DNA from 4 places in the Alkalilimnicola sp. S0819 genome. Region 4 is predicted to be linked to each of the others. Evidence: predicted binding sites of a transcription regulator. Region 4 holds the regulator's gene; each other region holds the start of a gene.
The links. The regulator FliA, encoded in region 4, starts transcription of late flagellar genes. The targets are predictions, from matches to a motif close to GCTAAAGTTNNNNNNNNNNCNGCCGATA.
Positions count from the first base shown of each region.

Region 1: a site for FliA is predicted at 1,627-1,654, ahead of GBG68_RS09635 (methyl-accepting chemotaxis protein). Genes of this name have one in related genera too.
Region 2: a site for FliA is predicted at 1,551-1,578, ahead of GBG68_RS09235 (methyl-accepting chemotaxis protein). Genes of this name have one in related genera too.
Region 3: a site for FliA is predicted at 2,961-2,988, ahead of GBG68_RS08895 (methyl-accepting chemotaxis protein). Genes of this name have one in related genera too.

Region 1 covers NZ_WHIW01000010.1:38,257-42,840, reverse strand. The annotation lists gene GBG68_RS09650 (AmpG family muropeptide MFS transporter) at 1-172, shown strand, start outside; gene trxB (thioredoxin-disulfide reductase) at 286-1,239, shown strand; gene GBG68_RS09640 (glutathione S-transferase N-terminal domain-containing protein) at 1,253-1,513, shown strand; gene GBG68_RS09635 (methyl-accepting chemotaxis protein) at 1,718-3,700, shown strand; gene GBG68_RS09630 (exodeoxyribonuclease III) at 3,843-4,584, opposite strand, start outside.
Region 2 covers NZ_WHIW01000009.1:80,158-84,741, reverse strand. The annotation lists gene GBG68_RS09235 (methyl-accepting chemotaxis protein) at 1-1,506, opposite strand, end outside; gene GBG68_RS09230 (heavy metal translocating P-type ATPase) at 1,621-3,945, opposite strand; gene GBG68_RS09225 (hypothetical protein) at 3,942-4,160, opposite strand; gene GBG68_RS09220 (APC family permease) at 4,157-4,584, opposite strand, start outside.
Region 3 covers NZ_WHIW01000009.1:12,629-17,212, forward strand. The annotation lists gene GBG68_RS08875 (HD domain-containing protein) at 1-190, opposite strand, end outside; gene GBG68_RS08880 (gamma-glutamylcyclotransferase) at 187-579, opposite strand; gene GBG68_RS08885 (hypothetical protein) at 697-978, opposite strand; gene GBG68_RS08890 (diguanylate cyclase) at 1,211-2,824, opposite strand; gene GBG68_RS08895 (methyl-accepting chemotaxis protein) at 3,067-4,491, shown strand; gene GBG68_RS08900 (methyl-accepting chemotaxis protein) at 4,516-4,584, shown strand, end outside.
Region 4 covers NZ_WHIW01000004.1:18,405-22,988, forward strand. The annotation lists gene GBG68_RS04415 (chemotaxis protein CheA) at 1-540, opposite strand, end outside; gene GBG68_RS04420 (protein phosphatase CheZ) at 551-1,321, opposite strand; gene cheY (chemotaxis response regulator CheY) at 1,325-1,711, opposite strand; gene GBG68_RS04430 (RNA polymerase sigma factor FliA) at 1,737-2,453, opposite strand; gene GBG68_RS04435 (MinD/ParA family protein) at 2,453-3,289, opposite strand; gene flhF (flagellar biosynthesis protein FlhF) at 3,327-4,584, opposite strand, start outside.

The sequences.
Region 1 (4,584 bases), on a different contig from region 4:
GGTGCCGAAATTCATCGGCGGCTTTTCCGGGCTGATCGTGGACGGTTACGGTTATGTAAGCTTCTATCTGTACTCCACCGCGCTGGGGCTGCCCGCGGTACTGCTGGCGGTTTACCTGAGCCGCACAGTGCCGGCGCCGCGCAGGGCGCGCCCGGCAGGAAAAACCCCATAGCGCGCGGCTATGGTGGGCATAAACCGGATGAAGTTCCCCCGGCCAGCCGATACCCTTACTCTATTGGGCAAATCGGCTGAACCAGCCATCACGTTTTCAGAGGACCAACACTCATGGCCGAGACCACACACGCACGCCTGTTGATTCTGGGCTCAGGCCCGGCCGGCTACACCGCCGCCGTCTACGCCGCCCGCGCCAACTTGCGCCCGGTGCTGGTTACCGGGCTGCAGATGGGCGGGCAGCTCACCACCACCACCGACGTGGACAACTGGCCCGGCGACGTGGAAGGCCTGCAGGGCCCGGCGCTGATGGATCGTATGCGCGCCCATGCCGAGCGCTTCGATACCGAGATCATCTTCGACCAGGTGCACACGGTGGACCTGAATCAGCGCCCCTTCCGCCTGGAAGGCGACAGCGGGGTGTACACCTGTGACGCACTGATCATCGCCACCGGCGCCAGCGCGCAGTACCTGGGCCTGCCCTCCGAGGAGGCTTTCCAGGGCCGGGGCGTGTCCGCCTGCGCCACCTGCGACGGTTTTTTCTACCGCGACCAGGACGTGGCCGTGGTGGGCGGCGGCAACACCGCCGTGGAGGAGGCGCTGTACCTGTCCAACATCGCCCGCAGCGTGACCCTGATCCACCGCCGCGACACCCTGCGCGCGGAGAAGATCCTCCAGGACAAGCTCTTCGCGCGGGCAGAGGAAGGCAAGATCAATCTGCTCTGGCACCATACCCTGGACGAGGTGCTGGGCGATGAATCCGGCGTGACCGGCGCGCGGGTCAAGCACGCGCAATCCGGCGAAACCCGGGAGCTGGCGCTCACCGGCGTCTTCATTGCCATCGGCCACAAGCCCAACACCGACATCTTCGCCGGGCAGCTGGACATGGCCGACGGCTACATCAAGGTAAAAAGCGGCCTGCAGGGCAACGCCACCGCAACCAGCGTGGATGGTGTGTTCGCCGCCGGCGATGTCATGGACCACGTCTACCGCCAGGCCATTACCTCGGCGGGCAGCGGCTGCATGGCGGCGCTGGACGCGGAACGCTTCCTGGACCAGCAGGACTGAAGCGGAGGGACTCATGCAGAAACCGAAGCATCTGGCGCTCTACAACTACTATTCCTGCCCCTTCTGCATGGTGGTGCGCGACGCTATCCGCCAATTGGGCGTGGACGTGGAGAACCGGGACACCCTGAAGAACCCGGCGCACAAGGCCGAACTGGTGGAACAGGGCGGCCGCGGCACCGTGCCCTGCCTGCGCATCGAGCATGCCGATGGCGAAGTGGAGTGGATGTACGAATCCGCGGTGATCGTGGACTACTTGAAGCGACTCGCCGCCTGAGCCGTAACCGCAACACCGCCGCAGTCGGGGTCGGAGACGCCCTGCGAAGCCTCCGACCCCGGCCTGCGGCGCCGCCGAAAACTGTGATGTACAGCACACTATTTTTACACATCACTCATCTTTCCCCACTGCTTGCCGCTATAGAACAGCGCATGCCATGAAACCCGGAGTCCGCCGGGCATTCCTGTCTGAAGAGGACGCGTTGTGAACACACTCTTGGCCCGCGCCGGCATCGCCGGCAAGATCCTGCTCGCCCCCGTGGTGATTCTGGTGCTGTTGCTGATGATCGGCCTGGTCTCCCAAGGCCAGATCAGTCAACTCAACGAGCGAGTGACTCGACTGGCGAAAGAGGAAGCGCCCAAGACCGGTGAGGCGGCGGAGATGCTGTTCAACCTCTACCGCCAGCGCTTGCGCCTGCAGGAGTATGTCCTGACCGCCAACGCCGAGGAGCTTGATCAGTTTCGCCAACTGGCAAACCGCCTGCGCGAGGAGATCCGCCAGGCCCAGCAGCACTTCTCCAACCCGGCCCAACTCGACCGGCTGGAAAAGTTCAGCACGCTGCAGCAACGCTATGTGCAGAGCATGGACCAGGACGTCGCGCCCTCGGTGCAGGAACGGGAGCGTGTTTTGCGGGAGGTGCTGGACGTAAGTGGCATCCAGGCTGCGAACAGTCTGGAGGAGCTGACCGTCAGCTTTTACGAAAGCTACTCCGTGAACAATGCCTACAACACCGGCCGTGCGAACCATCATCTGATGCTCGCCCGACTGTACAGCCAGCGCTACTTCGCCACCCACAACCCGGACCACATCGACCGCGTGCATGATGAGCTGGCGGAAATGGAGAATTTCCTCGGCAAGCTGGAACTGGTCGACCAACTGGACCAGGAAGCCAACGCCAAGCTGCAGGCCGCGCGCCTCGCCGCCCAGACCTTCCGCGACGGCTTCGACCGGCTGGTGAAGGCCACCCAGACCCTGGGCGAGGCTTTGGAGCGACGCATGAACCCCACTGGCGTCGAGATGGGCGCCTTGGTCGCCGACATGCAAAAGCAAGTCTTCCAGGAACTGGTGCGCGAATCGGACAGCGCCACAGAGGCCTCCAACAGTGCACAACGGAATATCACCCTGTTGCTCATTGGCGCCATCGTGCTGGGCGCGCTGCTGGCCTGGCTGATTACCCGCAGCATCGTACGGCCCATGCGCCGGGCCGATATCCTGGTCACGGACCTGCTGAGCGAGATCGAGGCCGGGCGGGGCGACTTGACCGTGCGCCTGCCCGCCCATGACCGGGACGAGTTCGGGCGCCTGAGCCTGTCCATCAACCGCTTCCTGCAGACTCTTCAGGCCCTGGTGAGCAATATCAGCCGGGAAAGCGCCCAGCTGGCCGCCGCCGCGGAAGAGCTCAGTGCCGTGACCCGCCAGACCAGCGATGGCGTGAAGACCCAGCAAAGCGAGGTGGACCAGGTGGCCACGGCCATGAACGAGATGACCGCCACCGCCCACGAGATCGCCCGTAACGCCGCTGGTGCCGCCGAAGCCGCCGGTGACGCCGACGGCGCCGCCAAACAGGGCGCCCAGCTGGTCGAACGCACGGTCGCCGCCATCCATACCCTGGCTGCCGAGGTTCAGGAGGAGAGCAAACTCGCCGCCCGCCTGCAGGCGGACAGCGACAACATCGGCACCGTGCTGGAGGTAATCAGCGGGGTAGCCGAGCAAACCAATCTGCTCGCTCTGAACGCGGCCATCGAGGCGGCCCGCGCCGGCGAGCAGGGCCGCGGCTTCGCCGTGGTCGCCGACGAGGTGCGCACTCTGGCCAGCCGAACTCAGGAATCCACCGAGGAGATCCGCACCATCATCGAGCGTCTTCAGGACGGCGCACGCCACGTGGCACAGAGCCTGCAGCGCTGCGGGCACAGTGCGGCCGAGACCGAGGAGCAGGCCAGCGAAGCCGGCGAGGGGCTTGGCTCCATCACGCAGAAGGTCACGGTGATCAACGACATGAATTCGCAGATCGCCAGTGCTGCCGAACAGCAGACCGCCACCGCGGAGGACATCAACCGCAGCACCGTGCGGGTGCGGGAAGTGGTGGACCAGACCGCCGCCGCCTCGGCGCAGCTGGACACCGCCGCCGAGGAACTGGCGCGGATGGGCAGCCGCCTGCAGGATCAGGTGAAGGGGTTCAAGAGCTGAAGCCGGGGAAGGCGGAGATCCTCGATCCCGCCTTCGGCGGCTTCGCCGCTAAGCGTGTGACAAAGCCCCCTGCAGGAGCGGCGAATGGCCTCGGCCCTCTCGGCGAAAGGCCATCGCGGCCATACGCCGCTCCCGCGGACACCTATTCCGCGGCCCAAGCCGGATAGTCATATACCAGGGTCAGTGGTGCATGGTCCGAGAAGCGCTCGGCGGTGTAGATATCCGCGCTCAACACCCGGTCCTTCAACCCCGGCGTGATCACGTGGTAATCGATACGCCAGCCCACGTTCTTCGCCCAGGCCTGGCCGCGGTTTGACCACCAGGTGTACTGATCCTCTTCCTGGTTCACCAGGCGGAAGGCGTCGTGGAAGCCCTCCTCGCCGAACAGCCGATCCATCCAGGCCCGCTCCTCGGGGAGAAAACCCGAGTTCTTGCGGTTGCCCCGCCAGTTCTTCAGGTCGATTTCCTTGTGGGCGATGTTCCAGTCGCCGCAGATAATGTAGTCTCGCCCCGAGGCCTTGATCTCTCGCAGGTGCGCCATGAAACGCGCCATGAAGTCGAACTTCACCGCCTGGCGCTCCTCGCTGGACGAGCCCGACTGCACGTACAGCGAGATCACCGACAGATTGCCAAAGCGCGCTTCCAGATACCGCCCTTCCGCGTCCACATCCGGCCAACCCAGCCCCACGATGACCTCATCGGGCTCGCGCCGGCTGTAGATCGCCACGCCGCTATAGCCTTTCCTTTCGGCGGAATGGAAATGGTGGTGATAGCCCTCGGGGTAGAACAACGCATCGGTGAGCTGCTCTTCCTGGGCCTTGATTTCCTGCAGGCACACCACGTCCGGGCGCTCCTTCGCCAGCCACTCGAACATGCCCTTTCGG
Region 2 (4,584 bases), on a different contig from region 4:
GCTGATCTCCTCGGCGGTGGAGGCCTGCTCCTCGGAGGCGCTGGCGATCTGGGTGTTCATGTCGTTGATGGTGGACACCGCCGTGGCGATGGCGTTGAGTGCATCGCCCGCCTGCGCCGACTCGGCCACCGAGGCGGCTGCCCGCTTGGCGGTCTCGGCCATGCCTTCCACCGCCTGTTGAGCTTTGCCCTGCAGCCGCTCGATGATGCCTTGAATCTCCTGGGTGGATTCCTGGGTGCGCTGGGCCAGGGTGCGCACCTCGTCGGCCACCACGGCGAAGCCGCGGCCCTGCTCGCCGGCTCGGGCCGCCTCGATGGCGGCGTTCAACGCCAGCAGGTTGGTCTGTTCGGCCACGCCGTTGATCACATCCAGCACAGTGCCGATGCTGTGGGAATCCTCGGCCAGGCTGGCGGCCTCGTCCCGGGAGCGTTCCAGCTCCTCGGAGAGCGCCCCGATGGCGGCCATGGTGGATTCCACGACCCGGCGGCCGTTACCCGCCTCGCCTTCAGCCTGAGCGGTGGCGTCGGCGGCGGTGGCGGCATTGCGGGCGACTTCCTGCACCGTGGCCAGCATCTGATTCATGGCGCTGGCCAACTGCTCGGTGTCGGCCTGTTGGCTGTGCATGCCCTCGCGGGCGCTGGCGGTGACTCGGCTCAGGGTCTCGGTGGAACTGCTCAGCTGGCCGTTGGAGCGGCCCACCTCGCGGATCACCTCCTGCACCGACAGCAACAGCTTGTTGAAACTCCGGGCCAGTTCGCTGAGTTCGTCGCGGCCGCTGGTGTCGACCCGCGTGGTGAGGTCCATGGTGCCTTCGGAGATATCCCGGAGTCGGGCGATGGTGGCGCCCAGCGGGCCGGTGATGCTGCGCACCACCAGGGCGGACAGCGCCGCCAGCAGGATCAGCACCAACAGGACCTTGCCCGCCTCCAGCAACAGCCGCTCGGCCAGCGCCGCCTGCACGCTGTCCATGTACACGCCCGAGCCCAGGACCCAGCCCCAGGGCTCGAACAATTGCACGTAAGAGACTTTCTCCACCGGCTCGTCGTGATCGGGCTTGGGCCAGAGGTAATCCACATAACCGGCACCCTGCTCACGGACGACCTCGACAAAGGTCACGAACAGGCGCTTGCCGTTGGGGTCGGTCTTGCTGCTGAGGTCCGTGCCGTCGAGTTGCGGTTGTTCGGGATGCATCACCATGCGCGGTTGCAGGTCATTGATCCACAGATAGCCGTCCTCGCCGTAGCGCATGCCGGCCACGGCGGTTTTGGCGGCCTCCTGTGCCTGGCGTCGGGTCAGTTCGCCGGACTGCTCCAGGGCGTGGTAGTGCTTGAGCACACCGCTGGCGGTCTGCACCACCTCGGCCATGCGCTGGCGACTCGCGTCCCAGAGCTCGCGCTCCAGGGTGCTCGCGGCCATCCAGGCGATGGCCATCATGGACGCCACCACGAAGGCCGCGATGAGTGACATCCGGGCGCGAATCCTGAACTGGCGCAGGACAGCGGTCATGAGCATTCTCCCCGTAGCTGAGGCGTGGTCGTTGGTACTCGTTATAACGGCTGCCGCGGGGAAATGTTGAGGGCAGCCGTTCGTGCTGCCCTCTGCGGAGCGTCCCGGGCGTGCTCAGGACAATTTCGTCACCCGCAGCCGCAGCGCATTGGCGATGACGCTGACCGAAGACAGCGACATGGCCGCGGCGGCGAAGATGGGCGACAGCAGGATGCCGGCGAAGGGATACAGCACCCCCGCGGCGATGGGCACGCCGGCGGCATTGTAGACGAAGGCGAAGAACAGGTTCTGGCGGATGTTGCGCATGGTGGCCCGGGATAGATGCAGTGCCTCGACGATGCCCATCAGATCGCCCCGCAGCAGGGTGATGCCCGCACTTTCGATGGCGACATCGGTGCCGGTGCCCATGGCCACGCCGACATCCGCTGTCGCCAGCGCCGGCGCATCGTTGACGCCGTCGCCGGCCATGGCGACGACGCGACCCGCCTCCATGAATTCCCGGACGATCTTGCCCTTGTCCTCGGGCAGCACTTCCGCCTTCACCTCATCGATGTCGAGCTTCCGGGCCACGGCTACAGCCGAGGTGTGGTTGTCACCGGTGAGCATGACGACGCGGATGCCGTCTTCATGCAGGGCGTCGATGGCGGCACGGGTGGTTTCCTTGATCGGGTCGGCGATGGCCAGCAGGCCCAGGACCCTGCCGCCCGCCGCGGCGAAGATCACGGTGGCGCCATCCTCGCGCAGGCGGTCCGCCTCCTGCTCATGGGCGGCGCTGTCGACTCCTTCCGCCTCCATCAGCAGGCGGTTGCCGATCAGTACGCGCAGGCCGTCCAGCGTGCCGGTGACCCCTTTGCCGTTGGGCGAATCGAAGCCTTCCACGTCCGGCAGGTCGAGTTCCATCTCCCGGGCCTTCTCCAGAATGGCATGGGCCAGTGGGTGTTCGCTGCCTTTCTCCAGCGCGCCGGCGTAGCGCATCAGTTCCTCGTCGCTGACACCCGTGGCCGGTACCAGCCGGGTCACCTGGGGCTTGCCTTCGGTCAGGGTGCCGGTCTTGTCCACCACCACGGTGTCCACCTTTTCCATGCGCTCCAATGCTTCCGCGTCGCGGATCAGTACGCCGCTCTGGGCGCCGCGGCCGACCCCGACCATGATGGACATGGGGGTGGCCAGGCCCAGCGCGCAGGGGCAGGCGATGATCAGCACGCTGACGCCGGCGATCAGGCCGAAGGCCATGGGCGGGGTCGGCCCGACCAGGGACCAGACGATGAAAGCAAGCACCGCGATGACGATGACCGCGGGCACGAACCAGGCGGACACCTGGTCCGCCAGGCCCTGGATCGGCGCCCGGCTGCGCTGGGCGCTGGCCACCATCTGCACGATCTGGGAGAGCATGGTGTCGCGGCCGATCTTGTCGGCGCGCATGATGAAGCTGCCTTGCTGGTTGATGCTGCCGCCGATCACGGCATCACCCGCCTGCTTGCGGATCGCCAACGGCTCGCCGGTGACCATGGATTCGTCGACGTGGGAGCCGCCTTCCAGCACCTCGCCATCCAGCGGCACCTTGTCGCCGGGGCGTACCCGCAGGCGATCGCCGACCTCGACCTGATCCAGCGAAACGTCCTGCTCGCCGCCCTGGTCGTCCAGCTTGCGCGCCGTGGCGGGGGCCAGGTCCAGCAGTGCCTTGATGGCGCCGGAGGTCTTCTCGCGAGCCCGCAATTCCAGCACCTGGCCGAGCAGCACCAGCACGACGATGACCGCGGCAGCCTCGAAATAGACCGCCACCGAGCCGTCCTGCTGGCGGAAGGCATCGGGGAAGATCTGCGGCGCCAGGGTGGCCACCAGACTGTAGAGCAGCGCCACGCCGGTACCGATGGCGATCAGGGTGAACATGTTCAGCTGGCGTCTGAGTATCGACTTCCAGCCCCGGACGAAGAACGGCCAGCCGCACCAGAGCACCACCGGCGTTGCGAAGGCCAGTTGCACCCAGTTGGACATTTGCGGCGGCACGATCCGGTCCAGCGCGACCAAGTGCCCGCCCATTTCCAGCAGGAACACCGGCAGCGTCAGCACCAGGCCCACCCAGAAGCGCCAGGTCATGCTCCGCAGTTCTTCGGAGGGCTCGCTGTCGCGGCTGACCTGTTCAGGCTCCAGCGCCATGCCGCAGATCGGACAGTCGCCGGGGCCCTGCTGTCGAACCTCCGGGTGCATGGGGCAGGTGTACATGGCCCCCGGGTCTACGGGTTCTTCGCGTGCGGCGCTGGGGTCGGTGTACCGCTGCGGATCGTCGTCGAACCGGGACTTGCAGTGTGCCGAGCAGAAATGCCAGCTCTGCCCCGCATGCTGGCTTCGGTGTTCCGTGGTGTGCGGGTCCACCGACATGCCGCAGACGGGGTCCTTGACGGTGTGCTCGTCCTGTCGGGCTTGGTGTTGCGTGTTCATGTGTTCTCCTTGTCCGCCGGCCAGTCCGCGAAGGCGAGAAAATAGAGCAGGCCCAGATTGATCATGGGAATCAGGCTCAGCAGGCCGAGCCAGCCCGGGAAGCCCGCGCGCTGGCAGATACGCCAGACGGGGATGACCACCACCAGGGCGATCAGCAGCATCCACAGCCAATGCCCGCCCCACATCATGTTGCCGTACATGTGTCCTTCCATCATGATGTTGTCCTCTTGTTCGATCGCGCTTTGCCGAGAAAAATCTGCTCGCCGACAGCGATGACGGCCATTGCCCCGAGCGCCACGCTGATCACCAGGCGATCCGACTGCAGCTTGACCCAGACGAACCCGCCCAGCACCAGCACATCCAGCCCGATCGCCACCACCGGCACCCAGGCCCGGGCCTGCACATCCTCACGCAGATAGCGCAACACCCCCCAGTGTATGGCGATGTCCATCACCAGGTAGAAGACGATACCCAGCGCCGCAATCCGTGACAGGTCGAAGAAGGCGGTCAGGAACAGCCCCAGCACCACGGTATACACCAGCGTGTGTTTCTGGATGCTGCCCGGCATGCCGAAGTGGCTGTGCGGCACCAGTTTCATTTCCGTGAGCATGGCCAGCATGCGCGACACCGCGAAGATAC
Region 3 (4,584 bases), on a different contig from region 4:
GCTCGCCGGCATCCTCCAGCACATCGTGCAGCAAGGCGGCGATCTGCTGGTCCTCGTCACCGCCGTAGCGGGCCACCAGCGCGGCCACGGCCACCGGATGGGTGATGTAGGGAACATCGGTCCCCTTGCGGGCCTGCCGCTCATGGGCTTCGGCGGCGACCGCCAGAGCCTGGGTGAAACGGGGCGTCATTCCCCTACCTCCAGATTCCGAGCGCTTTCAGCCCGCGCCCGCAGCCAGGCCGCCCAGTCCCCCTCCGGAACCGGTACCCAGTCCGCGGCGGCATCCCGGGCGAAATAGATCCAGGCCTCGCCGTAGGGCGTGGCCATCAACTGGCGATCGTAGAACTCCGGATAGCCTTCCAGACGGTCCAGCGCGGCGAAGACCGTGCGATCCACCGCGTAGACTTCACCGAGCACCCGGCCCTGACCGCCGCGCACCACGGCGGGATAGGGGCCGAGATCGTAGAGTTGGTAACCGGGGGCGCTGCGGCACGGGCCGAGCAGGGGCGAATCGCCCAGTACACTATGGTTGTACTCGCCGCGGCGCAGACTGCCGTAGACGAAAACGCGTTGACTCATTGCGGGCTCCTGAAGTCTTCAGAACCAGAGTCTAGCGCGTCGGAGCGACAGGGATTGTCGTGGACGTGCGCGAAAGCGCGTCCGCGTGGTCGCGAGCCAAGCCAGCGGAGGCGCGGCTCAAGCCTTCTGACGACCGTCCCGGTAGCGGGCCTCGTTGGCGGCGACACGGCGGGAGAGATCCAGGCCCCAGGCGCTGTAGGCGCCGGCGGCACAATTGCTCACCGCCGGGCTCCAGTTGTTGCGCCGGGCATGCACGGAACTCAGCCAGTGCTCCTCGGAGCCGCTGCGCCCTAGTTGCTCCGCCATGCCGTTCCAGCCGGCGGCCCAAAGATTGCACATCTGCGCCATCGCTTGGGCGTTGGCGGCGAGCACCTGCTGTGACCAGTAAAGATGAAACATGGACCCCTCCTCATGGTGCAGCCGCATAATCTATAAAGTCTATTTGTTTATCGGCCGATGCACCCAAAACTGCAGCATTACTCGCCGGCAAACTGTGATTTGCATCACACTTTTACTGGTTTTCGAGTCATATGTCGCAACATTTCGACACTGCAGCGCAGCATTCGCGGCCTTGCGGGAGGGGGGAGGTAGCCGACGAGGCGTGTCGAGACAGGACCGGCGCGGCGGTAAATCAATCGCGGACCGCGATGCTCACCGTATTGCGTCCGGCGTGCTTGGCGGCATAGAGCGCCTTGTCCGCCTCCAGCGCGACCTCCACCGCGTCGGGGCAATCGGGGAAGCTGGCAACGCCGGCGCTGAAACTGCAGGCGAACACACCTTCGCTGGAGAACTGGCGGATCTTGCCGAAGCTCTTGCGTACCTGGTCGACGATGGCGGCGGCGGTGGGGGCATCGGCGTCGGGGAGAATCACGGCAAACTCTTCGCCCCCGTAGCGGCCGATGTAATCGGTCTTGCGCAGGCGCTGTTGCAGCACCCGGGCGAGGGTCTTGATCACCCGATCCCCCACCGGGTGGCCGTGGGTGTCGTTCACGGACTTGAAGTGGTCGATGTCGATCATGGCGAAGGACAAGGTGCCGCCCCGCCGAGCCGCCCGGGCCACCTCGTTGTGCAGCTGCTCCTTGATGCTGGTGTGGTTGAGCAGCCCGGTGAGGTTGTCGGTGAGCATCAGTGAGCGCAGGATGCGGGCACGCTCGGCGCGGATGGCCACCGAGCGGATCAGGTGCGCCGGGCTGATGGGCTTGGTGAGGAAATCGTCACCGCCCAGGCTCATGGCGTCCAGCTGACGCTCCAATTGCGTTTCCGCCGACAGGAATACGATGGGAATGCTGGCGTAGCGCGGCACCTGGCGGATCACCGTGGCCAGTTCCGTGCCGCTGCAGCCCGGCATGTACATGTCCATCAGGATCAGGTCGGCGGCGGCCTCGTCCAGGACTTCCAGCACGCGGATGGAGTCGTTGACCACCGTGGTGTGCATGCCCGCGCGCTTGAGGATGGTGGAGTAGTAGATCGCCTGGGTGGAACTGTCCTCCACGATGACGATGTGAAAGGGATCCTTCTCCTGCTCGGTGGTCAGCTTGTCCAGCTGGTCCACCAGCTCGTGCACGTCCACGGGCTTGAGCACATAGGCGTCGGCACCGGCCCGCGCCGCCCGCAGCCGCGATTCGATATCGCCCCGCTCGGTAAGGAAGAGCAGCGGCAGATCCTCGCCACCCAGCTCGCGCACTCGCTGGGCGGCCTCGCTGAGGCTGAGCTCCTCCTCGGGGAGCAGCACGTCCATGACCACCGCCTCCGGGGTTTCCTCGGCCAGCAAGGCCAGCAGCTCATCCAGGGTGGCGGCGGTTTCTATGCTGTAGCCGAAGTGGGCGATCTGGTGCGAGAGTTCGTCGGCCAGGGTTTCCTCGGCTTCAAGGATCAGCACCCGCAGGCTGCGCCGGGCCTGGGCGCCTACGGCCTCGACCACCTCCGGGCGCGGTGCGCACGGAGTTTCCGCACTGAGCTTGACCAGGGCCTCCAGATAATCGCGCAGGATATCCTTGAACTCGCGGGTGAAAGTCTCCTCGCCCTCGGCCAAGGGCGCGAGCATCACGTCGATGATGCCGGCCAGATCGGCCACCTTGCGGTAGCCATGCTCGGCGGCGCTCTCGCTGAGCGCACAGGCCTGGCGTTGCAGTGCCCGCAGGGTCTCCAGCGACGCGGCCTCGTCCAGCCCCGCCCAACCGTCCTGGAGCTGGCGAACCGGCGCCAGCACCGGCGAGGCGACCGTGTCGACGTCGCCTATGATCATGGAACTTCCCGACATCGTTATTATTCGCTAGCTTCGGCGTAGTATTGTTGTGCTTCTCAGGGCGGCGGCCCTTTTATACAAAGAGTTAGTACACGATACGGCAAATTCGACGTGCGCGTCACCTCCGCCCCCCCAAGCTCAAGTTTTCCGCCATCCTGCCGTCACAGATTGCAACGGCGCCTGTTGCGCCAGGCGGGCCATGCCATGGAGAACCTACCATGATCGCTAGCTGGATAGCCCACATGAAGGCTGATTCCCCAGATACTGAGTTCCGTAGCGGGAACCGGCGCGAGTACGTGCAGATCATCCAGAAGGTCGCCGACCGGGCCGGTGGACTCGGTATAGAGGTGCTCGACATCGCCGCCGAAATCGACGAGGTGAGCGAGCGGGTCGCCAAGGAAGCCAAGCTCTTCGATGAACTGCGTGCCATCGCCCACGAGATGGGCCAGAGCAACAAGGTGGTGGACGAGGCCGCGCGGCGGGCGCGCCGGGCCGCCGCCGCCGCCAGCACCCATGTGGAGCGCTCCCGCAACACCATCAGCGCTTCCCTCTCGGACATCCACGCGCTCACCGACGATGTCACCGAGATCGAGTCCCAGCTGAGCGGCCTGAACGATGCCCTGCACGGGGTGGCCGATGTGGCCAAGGGCATAGGCATCATCGCCAAGCAGACCAATCTGCTCGCACTCAACGCCACCATCGAGGCGACCCGCGCCGGCGAAGTGGGCCGGGGCTTCGCGGTGGTGGCCGAGCACGTGAAGGAGCTGGCCAAGCAGACCGCCGACGCCACCGCCGAGATCCATGACATCCTGGAGGAACTCACCGCCCTGATCGATGACCTGATCCGCTCGGGTTCCGAGAGCACCGAACGCGCCCGTGAAGTGCAGGAAGGCACCCAGGCGATCCGCGAGGTGATGGAAACCGTCGGCAGCGCCATGGCCGATGTGGACACCGAGTCCAACCGTATCGGCCAGTCGGTGCACGACATCGACCGCTACTGCGGCGAGACCGTCAGCGGCCTCGAGGGCATGACCGAGGATGTGAAGGAAGCAACCATCGCCTTGCAGCAGGCCCGTGACCAGGCCACCCGCCTGCTCACTCACACCGAGGAGCTGATCCGCATCACCTGCGTCAAGGGCGTGGAGACGGTGGATACCCAGTACATCAACAGCGCACAGGAAGCGGCGTCGCGCATCTCGCAACTTTTCGAAGAGGCCCTGGAGAACGGCGACATCTCCGAGTCGGAACTGTTCGACCACAATTATCAGCCGATCCCCGGCACCAACCCGCAGCAGCACATGACACGCTTTACGGAATTCACCGATCGTGTCCTGCCCCAGGTGCAGGAATACTACGGCGAGCATTTCGAGAAGGTAACCGCCTGTGTGGCCATGGACGTCAATGGTTACCTGCCCACCCACATGAAGGTCAGCTCCAAGCCGCAGAGCGACGACCCGGCCTGGAACATGAAACACTGCCGCAACCGCCGCATCCTCACCGATCGTGTGGCCAAGGCGGCAGCGGCCAACACCCAGCCCTTCCTGCTGCAAACCTACCGCCCGCACATCGGTAACGGCGTGTATATGCTGCTCAAGGACTGCTCGTCACCCATCCACGTGCGCGGCCGCCACTGGGGCTGCCTGCGCGTGACCTATTTCGTCGAATAAGGCACTGCCCCGGAGAACTCCGCCATGGCACTGAAACTGGTACGCAGAAACGCCAAGACCGCGCCCGAGACGGACGGCGAAAATTACCACAAG
Region 4 (4,584 bases):
AGGCGGCTCGACGGGCTTGGCCGCCCCGGCCTTTTCCGCTTCCAGCGCGTCCAGCAGCGCCTCGAATTCCTGGTCGCTGATATCATCGCCGCCGCCCTGGGCGGGGGGCGTATCCGCAGGCAGCGCCTCGGCGGCGGGCGGCGCCTCGGCGTCGGGCACGTTCAGCCGATCCAGCATCGCCAGCAGTTCCGGCGAGGCCGGCTGCGGGTCGCCGCCGTTCTCGATGGTGCCGAATTGCTCGATGACCACATCCAGCGCCTTGAGCACCGTGTCCATCAGGTCGGCGGTAACGGCCTTCTCACCGCTGCGCAGCAGATTGAACAGGTCCTCGGTGCGATGGCACACCTCCACCAGCGGGTCCAGCGCGAGAAAACCCGCGCCGCCCTTGATGGTGTGAAACCCGCGGAAGACGGCGTTCAGCAAATCCTTGTCCTGGGGCCGCTGTTCCAGCTCGACGAGCTGCTCCCCCAGGGCGTCGAGGATTTCCCGGGATTCGACCAGAAAGTCCTGAACAATATCGTCTTCGATGTCGATGGCCATGCGCGAACCTCTAGAAGCCTAGACTGGACAACAGATCGTCCACCTCGTCCTGACCCTGGACGACGCCCACATCGTCCTTGCCGGGAATGGCGGGACCCTCCGCCTTGATTCTGTCTTCTTGGGTATCGGCAGCTTTCGGCTTTTCACTAGCCCCTGCCCTCTCCGGCTTGCCCGCAAGCGCGACCAGTTGCACCAGCTTGCTTTCCATTTCCTGCACCAGGTTGATCACCCGGCGGATGATCTGGCCGGTGAGATCCTGGTAATCCTGGGCCATCAGGGCCTCGGTGAGGCTGCTGTTGAGCGCGCCGCTCTTGGCGTCGACAAAGCCCAGATACTCTTCCAGCTCCCGGCTGAGCTCCCGGAACTCGTCCACCGAGAGCTCTCGGCGGCGAAAGCGACTCCACTGCTCGTTGAGCTCCCGGGACTTGCCGGAGATCTCGTCCACCAGCGGCATGCTCTCCTCGATGGCGGTGAGCGTGCGGTGCGCCGCCTGATCGGTCATGGTGATGACGTGGTTGAGCCGGTCGCGGGCGTCGGGGATCTCGCTGGAGACCATGCTGGAAAGCCGGGTGTCCTCACGAAAGGACTTGATGGACTCGTGCAGCTCGCGAGTGAGCATGCCGAGTTCCTTGTAGAGCTCGGTCTCGCGCAGCTGCGTGAGCTCATCGACGATGCCTTCGGCGTCCTTCATCTCGCCTGCCTCCAGGGCAGCGATGAGACCGCGGGCAAGTTCCAGGTATTCCCGGTTGGGGAAGACCTCCAGGGGCTTCTTGTCGGCCATGACTCAGCCCTCCAGGCGTTCGAAGATCTTGTCGATCTTCTCTTTCAGGGTGGCCGCGGTGAAGGGCTTGACGATGTAGCCGTTCACCCCCGCCTGGGCCGCTTCGATGATCTGCTCGCGCTTGGCCTCGGCCGTGACCATCAGAATGGGCAGGCTTTGCAGATCCGGGTCGGCGCGGACTTCCTTCAACAACTGGATACCGGTCATGCCCGGCATGTTCCAGTCGGTGACCAGAAAATCGAAACCGCCCTTTTTCAGGATGGGCAAGGCCGTATTGCCGTCATCCGCTTCGGCGGTGTTGGTAAAGCCCAGATCCCGCAGCAGGTTCTTGATGATCCGACGCATCGTGGAAAAGTCATCCACAATGAGGATCTTCATGTTCTTGTCCAATGGCACCGTCTATCCCCTCTTTGACTTACCTGACCCAATCGGCCAGATGCTTGCGCAACTTGAGCATGATGCGTCCGTGTATCTGGCTGACGCGGGATTCGCTCACCCCGAGCACCGCGCCGATCTCCTTGAGGTTCAACTCCTCATCGTAATACAGAGCCATCACCAGCTGCTCGCGTTCGGGCAGCTCGGCGATGGCCTCGGTCAGATCCTGGCTGAAGCCGGCTTCCTGCAGCTGCGCGAGCGGCCCCAGGCCCTCGTCGCCGCGCTCTCGGCCCGCGTCCGAATCTTCGTCGTCTATGCTGAACACCCGGGCGTTGGCCACGTCCTGGAGGATGCGATGGTATTCCTCCAGGCCGATGCCCATGGCTTCGGCCACCTCGGCATCCCGCGGCTCGCGCCCCAGCAGATTCTCCAGCTCGTGGATGGCTTCCGCCACACCGCGGCCCTTGCGATGCACCGAGCGCGGCGTCCAGTCCAGACGACGGATCTCGTCGAGCATGGCGCCGCGGATGCGTATACCGGCATAGGTCTGGAAGCTCGCCCCCTGGCTGGCATCGTAGTGCCGCGCCGCCTCCAGCAGGCCGATCATGCCCGCCTGGATCAAGTCCTCCAGCTGCACGCTGGGGGGCAAGCGATTCATCAGGTGGTGGGCGATGCGCTTGACCAGGGGCGCATGGCGCACCACCACGTCGTTATCGCCCTGCTGCTCCACCTCGTTGTACATGGCGTGCCCGATCATCAGACTACCTCCCCCATGTCGGCGCTGTACTGGATCAGGCGCTCCACGAAGAATTCCAGATGCCCCTCGGCGGCCGTGGGCAGGGGCCATTTGTCCACCCGCCGGGCCAGCTCCACGAAGGCGCGCCCGGCGGGGCTGCCGGGGAAGGTGGCGCTGACGGCTTTCTGACGCTGCACCGCGCGGCGCAGGGCATCGTCCTCGGGCACGGCACCGGCGTAATCCAGCGTCAGGTCCAGGAAGCGGTTGGTGGCCGCGGCCAGCTTGGCGTGCAGCGCCTGGCCTTCCGCCGGGCTGCGCACCCGGTTGGCCACCACGTGGAAGCGCTCCACCCCATGGTCCTTGCTCAACACCTTGCACAGGGCATAGGCGTCGGTGATGGACGAGGGCTCGTCGCAGACCACCACCATCACGTCCCGGGCCGCCCGGGCAAAGCTCACCACGCCGTCGGAGATGCCCGCGGCGGTGTCCACGATCAGGTAGTCCAGGTCGTGATTGAGTTCGCTGAAGGAGCGGATCAGCCCCACATGCTCGGCCGGGTCCAGCTCGGCCATGCGCTGGGTGCCGGAGGAGGCGGGCACGATCCAGATGCCCTCCGGGCCCTGCAGCAGCACCTCTTCCAGGGTGGCGCTGCCGTCTATCACATGGGAGAGGTTGTGCTTGGCCGAAAGCCCCAGCTGCACGTCCACATTGGCCAGCCCCAGGTCGGCGTCGAACAGCATCACCTTTCGGCCCAGACGCGACAGGGACACGGCCAGGTTGACGGAGACGTTGGTCTTGCCCACGCCGCCCTTGCCGCTGGTCACCGCGATGACCTTGACTGGTTTCGGATTTGCCATGCGTCTCAATCCCGCCGCCTGATCCATGCCGCCGCCCTCAGCCCACATGGCCCGCACCGCTGAGAGTGAAGGCCAGCGTCTCTTCGTCGGATTCCTCGCGATAGCGCTGGACCAGTTCCTGTAATTGTTCGATCAGTCTATCACTGCGTGCCGGCTGCAGGTCCTCCGGCACACGCTGGCCGGTGCCGAGATAGGCCAGCGGCAGCTGATAGCGCAACACCGCGGTGACGACGCCGCCAAGGCTGGTGGCCTCGTCCAGCTTGGTGACGATGCAGCCCACGGGCTTGACCTTGCGAAAGGCCCGCACGGTCTCGGACAAGGCCGCCAGCTGGCTGTTGGCCGAGACCACCAGATACGGGCGCAGGGCCAGCTTGCGATCGGCCAGGGCCTGGAGCTGCTCGTTCAGGCGCATGTCGCGCTGGCTCATGCCGGCGGTGTCCACCAGCACCAGGCGCTTGCCCTTCAATTCGCCGAGCACCCGCTCCAGCTCCTGGGAGTTGGCGGCGGTGTGCACCGGCACGCCGAGGATGCGGGCGAAGTTGCGCAGCTGGTCCTGGGCGCCGATGCGGAAGTTGTCGGTGCTCACCAGGGCCACCGCATTGCGGCCATGGCGCAGGGCGTAGCGGGCGGCGAGCTTGGCCACGGTGGTGGTCTTGCCCACCCCGGTGGGGCCTACCACGGCGACCATGCCGCCCTGCTCCAGGATATCGTCGCCGGTGACCGGCAGATGCTTGGCGATGATGGCCATGGCCTGGGTCCAGGCCCGCGCCGGGTCATCGTACTCGCCCAGCCGGTCGGCCAGCTTGCGGCAGACATCCGAGCCCAGCCCCAGCTCGTTGAGGCGTTTCAACATTTCCGCGCGCACCGGCTGGCGCTGGCCCTGCTTGCCCCATTCCATGAGGGTCATCTGGCTCTCGAACAGGGAGCGCAGGGTCTTCAGCTCATCGCGCATGGCCTGCATGGCCGGATCCTGGCTCCACTCGATGCGGGTAGCCGCCGGACGCGGGCGCTCGGCGGCGGGCTCGGGCGTGGGCGCCGGTTCCGGGGCCGACTCGGGCTCGGCGGCGGCGAAGGACAAGCCCTCGTCCAGATCGTCGTCTACGCGGATGTCGAGTTTCCGGCGCAGGGGACGGGATTCCGGCGCCTGGGCGGCGCTGCGCGCCAGAGTTTCGGCGAAGCTGCGCGGGCTGGGCGTGGCCGGCGCGCTGGGCGGCGTCTGGCGCTCCTGGCGAGCCAGGGCCTCTTCCACGGCGCGCTCGTCGTAGTCGATGGCCGAGATCACTTCCACGCCGCCA